Regions from separate parts of the Erwinia sp. E602 genome, predicted to be linked through region 1. Evidence: predicted binding sites of a transcription regulator. Region 1 holds the regulator's gene; each other region holds the start of a gene.

Evidence for each region. The regulator CRP, encoded in region 1, controls carbon source genes, mostly activating them, when cyclic AMP is high. The targets are predictions, from matches to a motif close to ATGTGANNNNNNTCACAT.
Region 2: the regulator CRP is predicted to act here: its motif matches at 1,515-1,532, upstream of GKQ23_RS01610 (PTS mannitol transporter subunit IICBA).
Region 3: the regulator CRP is predicted to act here: its motif matches at 1,515-1,532, upstream of deoC (deoxyribose-phosphate aldolase).
Region 4: the regulator CRP is predicted to act here: its motif matches at 1,538-1,555, upstream of glpT (glycerol-3-phosphate transporter).

Annotation. Positions count from the first base shown of each region.
Region 1 is NZ_CP046582.1:353,014-356,142, forward strand. It holds gene GKQ23_RS02935 (YccS/YhfK family putative transporter) at 1-707, opposite strand, end outside; gene crp (cAMP-activated global transcriptional regulator CRP) at 767-1,399, opposite strand; gene GKQ23_RS02945 (LysR substrate-binding domain-containing protein) at 1,622-2,572, opposite strand; gene GKQ23_RS02950 (MFS transporter) at 2,771-3,129, shown strand, end outside.
Region 2 is NZ_CP046582.1:42,406-45,534, reverse strand. It holds gene GKQ23_RS01615 (DUF3053 domain-containing protein) at 560-1,276, shown strand; gene GKQ23_RS01610 (PTS mannitol transporter subunit IICBA) at 1,796-3,129, shown strand, end outside.
Region 3 is NZ_CP046582.1:4,110,404-4,113,532, reverse strand. It holds gene GKQ23_RS20475 (patatin family protein) at 1-601, shown strand, start outside; gene GKQ23_RS20470 (TatD family hydrolase) at 620-1,396, shown strand; gene deoC (deoxyribose-phosphate aldolase) at 1,679-2,458, shown strand; gene deoA (thymidine phosphorylase) at 2,477-3,129, shown strand, end outside.
Region 4 is NZ_CP046582.1:4,552,550-4,555,678, forward strand. It holds gene metR (HTH-type transcriptional regulator MetR) at 1-726, shown strand, start outside; gene GKQ23_RS22460 (DUF1456 family protein) at 845-1,315, shown strand; gene glpT (glycerol-3-phosphate transporter) at 1,766-3,118, shown strand.

The sequences.
Region 1 (3,129 bases):
AGCGCCACCTGAAAGGCGCGCGTCAGCCGCCGGTAGTGCTGATCGCGGCCGGCGGAGAGCATATGCATCTGCTGATAGCAGGTATTAATCAGGTCGACCGCCTTCTGCTGACGAATCAGCAGCGGCGGCAGCGCGGTATCGGGGTCGGTCAGGCGGGTCAGCAGGGTATATTTGGCTTCGCAGTAACCCGCCAGTTCACGGTAAAGCAGGCTCAGGGTTTCCCGCAGCGGCTGCTCTTTCCACAGCCAGAACCAGAAGCCGTTAAACAGTCCGTACCACAGGGTGCCGCAGATAAACAGCAGCGGCGGCTGCCAGACAGGCACCCGGCCTGCCAGGCTTAAGGTAAAGATGGCGGCGATCAGCGACGCGGGCAGCAGGCGGCCGTGCAGCGGGCTGATTTCACCCAGCACGCCAAGCACCATCGTCATCAGCAGCAGGATCAGCGGCAGCGGCACGCCCTGTGCCCCGGCATACTGGATCAGAAAACTGCAGCCGGCAAACAGCGAGCCGCCGACGATCAGGCGTTTAAAGAAGCGTTTATGCAGGGTATCAAGGCCGGCGTTGTTGCAGCAGGCGGGGACTAAAGAGAACAGCAGACCCTGTTGCAGGGCTCCGAACAGCCAGCCAGTCGCCACCGGCAAACAGAGCACCAGCGTTTGCCGCAGGGCGTAGTTGACCTCAGGGTGATAGATGAGTCTACGCCACATGCACCGTACCCATAAAAAAGGCGCGACAGAAGCCTGTCGCGCCGCAGGATTAAGATCGGTTAACGGGTGCCGTAAACGACAATGGTTTTGCCGTGTGCGGAGATCAGATTCTGATCTTCCAGCATTTTCAGGATACGGCCCACGGTTTCACGGGAACAGCCGACGATCTGGCCGATCTCCTGACGGGTGATTTTGATCTGCATGCCATCCGGGTGGGTCATGGCATCGGGCTGTTTGGCCAGATTGAGCAGGGTCTGGGCAATACGGCCGGTGACGTCGAGGAAGGCGAGGTTGCCGACCTTTTCAGACGTCACCTGCAGACGACGCGCCATCTGCGAGGAGAGACGCATCAGAATATCCGGGTTAACCTGAATCAGCTGACGGAATTTTTTGTAGGAAATTTCAGCCACTTCACAGGCCGCTTTCGCGCGCACCCAGGCGCTGCGCTCCTGCCCCTCTTCAAACAGGCCCAGTTCGCCAATAAAGTCGCCCTGGTTCAGGTAGGAGAGGATCATCTCTTTGCCTTCTTCATCCTTGATCAGCACCGCTACCGCGCCTTTGACGATGTAGTAGAGGGTTTCTGCCTTTTCACCCTGATGGATCAGCGTGCTTTTGGATGGATATTTGTGAATATGGCAATGTGACAGGAACCATTCGAGAGTCGGGTCTGTTTGCGGTTTGCCGAGAACCATTCGCTGTTATCCTCTGTTTTGTCATCGAGCCCAAAAACAGGGGCTGCTCTCCCTGCCAGGCGTTGAAATAGTCAAGCGTTTCCCTGAGGGAAAATGATACGGGTCTCTGTTCAGAGCATGGCTCGCGTAGGGGGCCCGTTTTTACCGTGCATGATGGTGACAGTAAATATTACAGCTTTGTTTGTAGCACAGCTTTACATAACTGTCTTGTGTTGTATCGCTTCAGCATAGCGGGAAAAGGGAGGGCGTGCTGTTTTTGCCGGTAGAACAGCGCCACGCGTCACGCCCGCTGGCTTTCTCAAGTATTTTCAACAGCTGCTGCGCGCTGGCGGTCAGCGGCGAGTGGCTGGAGCAGACCGCGCCATACCGCAGCGCGGGCAGCGTGCCGATCGGCAGCTGCACCAGGCTGTGCGACCAGCGGCTCACCACCGGTTCCGGTAACAGCATCAGGTATCCCGCACGCTCGACCAGTTCGATGGCGGACAGTAACGAACTGGTGCGCAATGCCGGCTGCGGCAGCGCCTGAAAAAAGCGTTTCAGCTCATCATTTAACGATGACAGCGTGGCGCTCTCATCTTCTGCCAGCAGCCATTTTTGCTCGCTCAGCTGGGTTAACGCCCGCGCCCGCCGCGCCGGATGATTTTTGCTGGCGACCACGCACAGCGGCACCTGAAAGAGCGGGGTGATCACCAGCCGCTCCTGCTTAAGATCGGCGGGAACCGGCCCGGCGGCAAAGTCGATCTCGCCGCTGTTCAGCAGCGGCAGCAGGCTGCGCATCAGGCCCTCTTTGACGCTTAGCCGGGCCTGCGGGTGGCGCAGGCGAAATTTTTCGACCACCTCCGCCAGCATCGTTGAGCCCACCAGGCTGCAAACTCCCACCGCCACCTGCCCCTGCTGAGGATGCTGGGCGGAGTAGATTTCATCCCCCGCCCGCTGCAGCTCCTGCAGGATAAAGCGGTTGCGTACCGCGAACAGCTGGCCGCTGGGCGTCAGGGTGATCCCGCCAGGGCCGCGCAGAAACAGCGCCGTTTGCAGCGTATTTTCCAGTTCCTTCAGCGCCCGGCTGATGGCCGGCTGTGACTGTGCCAGCGTGCGGGCCGCCGAGCGGATACTGCCCTGACGCACGACTTCTTCAAACACCCGCAGCTGCTGCATTTTAGGTAGATAGCGCATCCCGTTCTCCTTCACTGATGCCAGAAACGTATCAGGGCAACGAAAATTTCATCTTACCTGACTGATGTAAATCCCTGATGGTGTTGTGGACATGTTAAATCATTGTGCTTGTTTCGTTGTGATGTTGCTCACAGCGCGGGACAGAGACTGACGGACGTAATTGATTGATTCCTTTTCAGTTAATTAGGAGAAACAGCAATGGATAGACGCGCACGCCTGGGAATGATCCTGATGTTATTTGCCGGCTATACCCTGATTTATATCGATAAAACCGTGATGGGCTTTGCGCTTCTGCCGATACGCGCAGAGTTTAACTTCACCCCGCAGCAGGTCGGCCTGATCCCGGGCTTATTTTTTTTCTCCTACACCCTGTTTCAGATCCCCGCCGGCTGGTTAAACGACCGGCTGGGCTACCGGGCGATGCTGGTGATGTCGCTGGCGCTGGTGGGCGTATGTGCCCTGCTGTTTGGCTGGTGGGGGCTGGGCCTTGGCTGGCTGATCCTGTTTCGCATGCTGGCCGGCATCGGTCACTCCGGTTATCCCAGCGCCAGCGCGAA
Region 2 (3,129 bases), 310 kb from region 1:
ACTCACGTAACGTGAACAACAAGAGGATGTAGAACCTGAAGCTCAGGTTCTGAATGCTGGCGAACAGCAGCCGCTGGCGGCCTCAGAGTCGGGCCCACACGGAAAGCACCAGGAACTCAAATACTAGACAATTCCGTGTGATTTGGGTCATATTTTTTGATTATTTTTCAATTCTGCTGAAAATCTCAGCCGCGACTGACTGAAGTCAATTTATCAGCTGATCCGATCGTTGCAGGCAGGGGCGCGGGTAAAAAAAAGGCCGCACAACGGCGGCCCGGGCAGGCAGGATACCGGGTATGGCTCAGGCAAATTGTTGCCTCCAGCCGGCCAGCAAGGCCTTACCATCAACCCCCCATATTGTTCAGAAACCCGGTCATCCCCCGGTTGATCTCAGGGTTCGATAGATATCGGTCCAGTGTTCATGATGTTAGCGTTTTTTTAGGTATTAAAATCGTTGCGGCGGGTGAGCAATGATGGCTACCTTTAAAAATGCAGTTCGACTATTCTTAGTCGCGGTAGCAATCTTAAAATCACCCGTTTTAAACAGGAGTTTGTTCTTATGACCACAGGACCTGCGCGTGTCTGGATGCGTCTGCTGGTGCCATTTATGGCGCTGTTTTTGGTGCTGCAGCTGACCGCCTGCGGTGATAAAGAAGGAGATCAGCGCAAAGCGTTTATCGACTTCCTGCAGAATACCGTGATGCGCAGCGGTGAGCATCTGCCGAGCCTGAGCGAAGACCAGAAGCAGAAGTTCGGCAACTATGTCAGCGATTACGCGATTCTTTACGGCTTCTCACAGCAGGTCAATAAAGCGGTGGAATCGGGTATGAAGCCGGTAGTGGATGAACTGTCTGCCATTCGTACCCCGCAGGATTACCTGACGCGCCGCGACTCTCTGCGCCAGGCCAGCGGTGCGCTTGGCGTGCTGGCCCAGCAGATTCAGTCCGCTAAAACCCAGGCGGACAGCAGCAAAGGGACGCTGAAACAGCCGGAGGATCTGAAAACGGTCTATGACAACGTCTATAACAAGGTGGTTTCTCAGCCAGCGGCTTCACTGATCCCGCTATTGCCGGCACTACAGACCCTGAGCCAGGATGCGGTACAGACCGGCGATTTTCTGCAGCAGCAGGGATCGCAGGTAAGCTTTAACGGCGCGGCCGTACAGTTCCCGACCCAGCAGCAGGCGACCCAGTACAATACGCTGATGAGCAATCTGAGCGCCAATACCCAGGCGCTGACCCGGGCGCAGAGTGCACTGCAGGGCGGATTCCAGTAAGTCATCGCAGGGGGTACCGCGGTGCCCCCACATAACGCCCCCTGTCGTCCGCCACCCATTTCTGCTGGCGTCCTGCCCCCTGCAGGCCCTTAGCGATCTCATATAGCGCGTTTTATCGGACTATATCGCTTCGATAGATCCGCGTCACAGAAACGCGACGGATCAATAATCAGCGAAATTCACCCTGAAATTTATTGTGACAAGCATCACACAACTGACACGTAACGCACGTCATCATTTGTGATGAACATCACAATAACGAGCGTTTCGTGGCGATTTTACGTACAGAAGGACGCGTTCCCACCGTATAAACGTGATCATAGTCACTAAAACCACCTGCTTCACCCCACCCATATAGTGACTTAGATCACACTTTACCCGCACGCATCGCAAGCGTCATATTCGCGTGATAGAGTCCGCCTGCATACAGTGATACTGACGGCGTCGCCGTAACGTCTCCAACAAAAATCAACGCGCTCTCTTACTGGGTCAGCGCGTACTCATAAGGGGTGTGTTTATATGTCCTCATCAGATTTTAAGATCAAAGTGCAGAGCTTTGGTCGCTTTCTGAGCAACATGGTGATGCCAAATATCGGGGCATTTATTGCCTGGGGTATCATCACCGCGCTGTTTATCCCAACCGGCTGGCTGCCAAACGAAACGCTGGCCAGGCTGGTCGGCCCGATGATCACCTATCTGCTGCCGCTGCTGATCGGCTTTACCGGTGGCCGCCTGGTCGGCGGTGACCGCGGCGGCGTGGTCGGTGCGATCACCACCATGGGCGTGATCGTCGGTGCCGATATGCCGATGTTCCTCGGCGCGATGATTGCCGGTCCGCTGGGCGGCTGGGCGATCAAATCTTTTGACCGCGCGATCGACGGTAAGATTAAAAGCGGCTTTGAGATGCTGGTTAACAACTTCTCTGCCGGTATTATCGGCATGCTGCTGGCCATCATTGCCTTCCTGGCGATCGGGCCACTGGTTGAGGGCCTGTCGCACATTCTGGCGGCCGGCGTAAATCTGATGGTGCAGAACAACCTGCTGCCGCTGACCTCGATCTTTGTTGAACCGGCGAAAATCCTGTTCCTCAATAACGCCATTAACCACGGTATCTTCTCGCCGCTGGGTATCCAGCAGGCCAGCGAAGCCGGTAAGTCGATCTTCTTCCTGATTGAAGCCAACCCGGGCCCAGGCATGGGCGTACTGATGGCCTATATGTTCTTCGGCCGTGGCAATGCGAAGCAGTCTGCCGGTGGTGCCGCGATTATCCACTTCCTCGGCGGTATTCACGAAATCTACTTCCCGTACGTGCTGATGAACCCGCGCCTGATTCTGGCGGTGATCCTCGGCGGTATGACCGGCGTGTTCACCCTGACCCTGCTGAACGGTGGCCTGGTGTCTCCGGCTTCTCCGGGTTCAATCCTCGCCGTGCTGGCGATGACGCCAAAAGGTGCCTACTTCGCTAACATCGCGGCGATTGTGGCGGCCTTCGCGGTCTCCTTTGTCGTCTCTGCCGTGCTGCTGAAAACCAGCAAAGTGAAAGAAGATGACGATATCGAAGCGGCAACCCGCCGTATGCAGGAGATGAAGTCGCAGTCTAAAGGCCAGACCGGCGCCGCTGCCGCTGAAGGCCTGCACGGCGATCTGAGCCACGTGCGTAAAATCATCGTTGCCTGTGACGCGGGCATGGGTTCCAGCGCCATGGGCGCCGGCGTGCTGCGTAAGAAGGTGGCCGATGCCGGCCTGAGCAACATCTCGGTGACCAACTCGGCGATTAACAGCCTTCCGGGCGACGTTGACCTGGTGATTACCCACCGCGATCTGACCGAGCGCGCGATGCGCCAGGCACCCCA
Region 3 (3,129 bases), 1.1 Mb from region 1:
TGCACCGCCGGGCGGCCTGCGGATCGTTGAGATCTACCCGCCGCGCCCGCTGGCCAGCAATGCGCTGGGCAGCCGGGTGACGGCGCTGAATCAGGATTATCATCTGGGCCGCCGCTGCGGGCGTTACTTCCTTGCGACGCTGGGCCAGTGGCTGGGCGGTGGCAAGGGTGTCATGCCCGTCTCTGCCAGGCCCGCTCTCATTAATGCGGTGGCTGGCACGGCGCCAGTTGTGCCGGGCACAGGCGCAGACAGCGTGCTGAATCCGGCAGATGTCGTGGTTATGCCGGAACGGACAACAAGGCGTACAATGCAGCAACCAGCCACGGCTGCCGTGGCGGATCCGTTGCTCAATCCGGCCCTGGCTGCCGTGGCGGATCCGTTGTTCAACCCGGCCACGACTGCCGTGGCGGATCCGTTGCTTAACCCGGCCCTGGCTGCCGTGACGGATCCATTGCTCAATCCGGCCATAACTGACGTTATGGAGTCTGCTGCCGCGCCTGTTGCTGATGCAGATGCGCTGTCGGGACGGACGATCGCGGAGGACACGTTTACTCCGGTCAGCGCAGACGGGAGAGTGGCTCCTGATAGTTTAAAACTCTGAAGATAGAGGAGTGCTGGCATGCAGCCTGTGTTTGTGGATACCCACTGTCATTTTGATTTCCCGCCGTTTGTCGGCGATGAGGCGGAGAGCCTGCGGCTGGCGCAGCAGGCCGGGGTGGAGAAGCTGATCGCCGTCGGCGTGGCCGCCGATCGCTTTGCGGGCGTGATGGCGCTGGCGCACGCGCACCCGCCGGTGTACGCCGCGCTGGGCATGCATCCGATGGCCATCGCAGAACATAGCGAACAGGGGCTGGCGGCACTGCGCCAGCAGCTGGAGCTGCGTGACCCGAAGCTGGTGGCGATCGGTGAGATCGGCCTCGATCGCTACATCGACGATCCGCAGTTCGATCGCCAGCAGGCGCTGCTGGACGATCAGCTGCGCCTGGCGCGCGATTACGATCTGCCGGTGATCCTGCATTCGCGGCGTACCCACGACACGCTGGCGCAGCATCTGCGGCGCATCGACGTGCCGCGGCGCGGCGTGGTGCACGGCTTTGCCGGCAGCGAACAGCAGGCGCTGGCGTTTATCCGCGCCGGTTATGCCATCGGCGTCGGCGGCACCATTACCTACCCGCGAGCCAGCAAAACGCGTAACGCTATCGCCCGCCTGCCGCTGAGCGCGCTGCTGCTGGAAACCGACTCGCCGGATATGCCGCTGCAGGGCTGGCAGGGGCAGCCCAACCGCCCGGAGCGGCTGCGCGAGGTGTGGCGGGTGTTGTGTGAGCTGCGCCCGGAATCCCCGCAGCAGATCGCGGAAGCGATCCGTGAAAATACCCGCCTGATCTTCCGCCTGTAAAACTCGCCTGTTAAAAAATGCGCCTGGGTGGCGCAGACACCCTTACAAAATGTTATTATATTAACATTGCGGGCTGCCGCCGGTGATCGCGCTGTCTGCGGCTGCAGCTGGGTAGTTATTGTGATGAAGATCACTTTAACTGTAACGCTTATGAAAACGCTTTCTTTCAATCGTGACTTTCGTCGCAAAACCACTCTGGGTGAATTGTTATAATTATAACATTCCCGCTCCGGTAGGGCGGCGACAACGCCACGCCAACGTAATCCGCTTTTGGAGAAAATGATGACTGATGTAACCCAGGCCGCGGTACGCGCGCTGAAGCTGATGGATCTGACCACCCTCAACGATGACGATACCGACGAGAAGGTGATCGCGCTGTGCCACCAGGCCAAATCCCCGGCGGGCAATACCGCGGCGATCTGCATCTATCCGCGCTTTATCCCGATCGCCCGCAAAACGCTGCGCGAGCAGGGCACCCCGGACGTGCGCATTGCCACCGTCACTAACTTCCCGCACGGTAACGATGATATCGACATTGCGCTGGCCGAAACCCGCGCGGCGATCGCCTACGGTGCAGATGAGGTGGACGTGGTGTTCCCGTACCGCGCGCTGATCGCCGGTAACGAGACGGTTGGTTTTGAGCTGGTAAAAGCCTGTAAAGCCGCCTGCGCAGACGCCGGCGTGCTGTTAAAAGTGATTATCGAAACCGGTGAGCTGAAAACCGAGGCGCTGATCCGCCAGGCGTCAGAGATCGCCATCAACGCCGGTGCCGACTTTATCAAGACCTCTACCGGTAAAGTACCGGTGAACGCCACGCCGGAAGTGGCGGAGATCATGATGCGCGTTATCGCCGAAAAAGGCGTGCAGCAACAGGTTGGTTTTAAACCTGCCGGCGGCGTGCGCACCGCCGACGACGCGGCAGTTTACCTGAAGCTGGCCGACGACATTCTCGGCAGCGAGTGGGCCGACGCGCGCCACTTCCGCTTTGGTGCTTCAAGCCTGCTGGCCAGCCTGCTGAACGCGGCCGGTTTCAGCGGTGCCAAAAGCGACAGCAAGTACTGATATTAACCGGGGGTGACCGTGTTTCTGCCGCAGGAAATTATTCGTAAAAAACGTGATGGTCAGGCGCTGAGTGAAGAGGAGATCCGTTTCTTCATCAACGGCGTACGTGACAATACGGTGTCAGAGGGGCAGATCGCCGCGCTGGCGATGACCATCTTCTTCCATGATATGTCGCTGCCCGAGCGGGTGGCGCTGACCATGGCGATGCGCGACTCCGGCTCGGTGCTGAACTGGCAGGGGCTGGGGCTGAACGGACCGGTGGTGGATAAGCACTCCACCGGCGGCGTCGGCGACGTGACCTCGCTGATGCTTGGCCCGATGATTGCCGCCTGCGGCGGTTATGTGCCGATGATCTCCGGCCGCGGGCTGGGGCACACCGGCGGCACCCTCGACAAGCTGGAAGCGATCCCCGGGTTCGATATCTTCCCGCAGGACGATCGCTTCCGTCAGATTATTAAGCAGGTGGGTGTGGCGATTATCGGCCAGACCCAGTCGCTGGCCCCGGCGGATAAGCGTTTCTACGCCACCCGTGATATCACCGCCACCGTGGATTCGATCCCGCTGATCACCGCCTCGATCCTCGCCAAGAAGCTGGCCGAAGGGCTGGATGCGCTGGTGATGGACGTTAAAGTCGGGTCCGGCGCCTTTATGCCGACCTTTGAGCTGTCGCT
Region 4 (3,129 bases), 640 kb from region 1:
CTGCCGCAGATCCAGCAGGCGCTCCAGGCCTGCCATGAGCCGCAGCAGAGCGCGCTGCGCATCGCCATTGAGTGCCACAGCTGCATTCAGTGGCTGACCCCGGCGCTGAACAATTTCCGCAAGAGCTGGCCGCAGGTGATGATGGACTTTAAATCAGGCGTCACCTTCGACCCGCAGCCGTCGCTGCAGCAGGGTGAGCTGGATATCGTGCTGACCTCCGATATTCTGACCAGCAGCGGGCTGTTCTACGCACCGATGTTCGATTTCGAAGTGCGCCTGGTGCTGGCACCCGATCATCCGCTGGCCGCAAAGGCGCATATTTCACCGGAGGATCTGGCGCAGGAGGTGCTGTTAATCTATCCGGTACAGCGCCAGCGTCTGGATATCTGGCGGCACTTCCTGCAGCCCGCAGGCGTCAGCCCCGCGCTGAAGAACGTCGATAACACGCTGCTGCTGATTCAGATGGTAGCGGCGCAGATGGGCATTGCCGCCCTGCCGCACTGGGTGGTAGAGAGTTTCGAGCAACAAAATCTGGTAGTAACCAAAGCGCTGGGCGACGGGCTGTGGAGCCGCCTGTACGCGGCCGTGCGTGACGGTGAACAGCGCCAGCCGGTGGTGGAAGCCTTTATCCACTCGGCGCGCCAGCACGCCTGTAACAACCTGCCGCGGGTGCGCGATGCCTCGCGTCCGGGCACGCCGCTGCCGACGACCCTCGCCCGCTCCTGACCCGCGCGGTTTCTCTGCTCTCCCTGCCGCCGGCACAACGCTGGCGGTTTTTTCTGTTTAAGCGGGCGATTGTCTCTATAATGCGCACACTGAAACAGTTTTATTGAAGAGAATGTCCATGACCAATAACGATGTCCTGCGCAGCGTGCGCTATATGCTGGATTTGAACGATGCCAAAGTCGTCAGCATCCTGGCGCTGGCAGAGAGCGAAGTCAGCGAAGCGGAAGTGCACAGCTTCCTGAAAAAAGAGGACGAAGCCGGTTTTCGTCCCTGCCCCGACGTGGTCATGGGCTACTTTCTGAACGGTTTAATTTTCCTGCGTCGCGGAAAAAGCGACGAAGCCCCCGCGCCGTCGATTGAGCGCAAAATGACCAACAACATCATCCTGAAGAAGCTGCGCATCGCCTTTGACCTGAAAACCACCGATATCACCGACCTGCTGAAATCGGCCGACTTTGCCGTCGGACAGTCGGAAATTGGCGCGATCTTTCGCAAACCTGGGCATAAAAACTACCGTGAGTGCGGCGATCAGATCCTGCGTAACTTCCTTAAAGGGCTGACCAAAAGAGTCCGCCCGGCGAAGGCATAATTATTTTTCCTCAGCCCTCTCTCTGCATAAATTAACGCTGTCTGGCGTTAATTTATGCACTCTCCGCCGTGCCCGTCAGGCCGCTGAATCCAAAAACGCCTCAGCACAACGCTCTCTGTTGGCGATGAAGATCTGCGACCTGCCCTGTGCGATCGCCTTAATATTCCTTTTGGAAAGCAAACACTCACCAAACGAAAGCACTACCGCCGTCATGGATAATAAATGTGATTAACATCACATAATATAGTTCCACTTCGAAAATACCTGCCGTTTTAATGATGGAGATGTAGCCATTTCGTCATAAAACTGTAACATCCGCGACCTTATTCGCCGTGCTTATCCTGACATCCGCTGCAAAATGCGCGAAATGGAACATTTTTCTTAACCTGTTTCCGTGCGCGTCAGTTTGCCTGCCGGCGGCTGTCATTTTTCGAACCTCGGGAGTTAGTCATGCTAAGTATTTTCAAGCCGGCCGCGCATCAGCCTCGCGTTGATGACAGCCGCGTCGATCCGCTGTACCGCAAGCTGCGCTGGCAGATCTTTATGGGGATCTTCTTCGGTTATGCGGCCTATTACCTGGTGCGCAAGAACTTCACCCTCGCCATGCCTTACCTGATCGAGCAGGGGTTCTCCCGCGGTGATTTAGGCTTCGCGCTGTCCGGGATCTCGATTGCCTACGGCTTCTCCAAATTTCTGATGGGCTCGATCTCCGACCGCTCTAACCCGCGCGTCTTCCTGCCAGCCGGGCTGATTCTGGCCGGCGTGGTGATGCTGATCATGGGCTTTGTGCCGTGGGCAACCTCCAGCATCATGGTGATGTTCGTGCTGCTGTTCCTGTGCGGCTGGTTCCAGGGGATGGGCTGGCCGCCGTGTGGCCGTACCATGGTGCACTGGTGGTCGCAGAAAGAGCGCGGCGGCATCGTATCGGTATGGAACTGTGCGCATAACGTCGGCGGTGGCCTGCCGCCGCTGCTGTTCCTGCTCGGCATGGCGTGGTTTAACGACTGGAAGGCCGCCCTGTATATGCCGGCCTTCGGCGCGATCCTGGTAGCGATTATCGCCTTTGCCCTGATGCGTGACACGCCACAGTCCTGCGGCCTGCCGCCGATTGAAGAGTACAAGAACGACTACCCGCCGGATTACAACGAAAAGCATGAGGAAGAACTGACCGCGAAGCAGATCTTTATGCAGTACATCCTGCCAAACAAGCTGCTGTGGTATATCGCGCTGGCTAACGTCTTCGTCTATCTGCTGCGCTACGGCATCCTCGACTGGTCACCGACCTACCTGAAAGAGGTGAAGCACTTTACGCTGGATAAGTCGTCGTGGGCCTACTTCTTCTACGAGTACGCCGGTATTCCCGGCACGCTGCTGTGCGGCTGGATGTCTGACAAGGTGTTCAAAGGCAACCGTGGCGCAACCGGCGTGTTCTTTATGACGCTGGTGACCATTGCCACCGTAGTTTACTGGATGAACCCGGCGGGCAACCCCGGCATTGATATGGCCTGTATGACCATCATTGGCTTCCTGATCTACGGTCCGGTGATGCTGATTGGCCTGCATGCGCTTGAGCTGGCACCGAAGAAAGCGGCCGGCACCGCCGCAGGCTTTACCGGGCTGTTCGGTTACCTGGGTGGCTCGGTGGCCGCCAGCGCCATCGTCGGTTATACCGTTGACTACTTCGGCTGGAACGGCGGCTTTGCGGTGATGGTCGGCGGCTGCGTGCTGGCGGTGATCCTGCTGATAATGACCATGCTGAGCGAGAACAAGCATAAGCAGGCGCTGGCAGCCGGTTCGCAGTAAGGCGGGTCTGA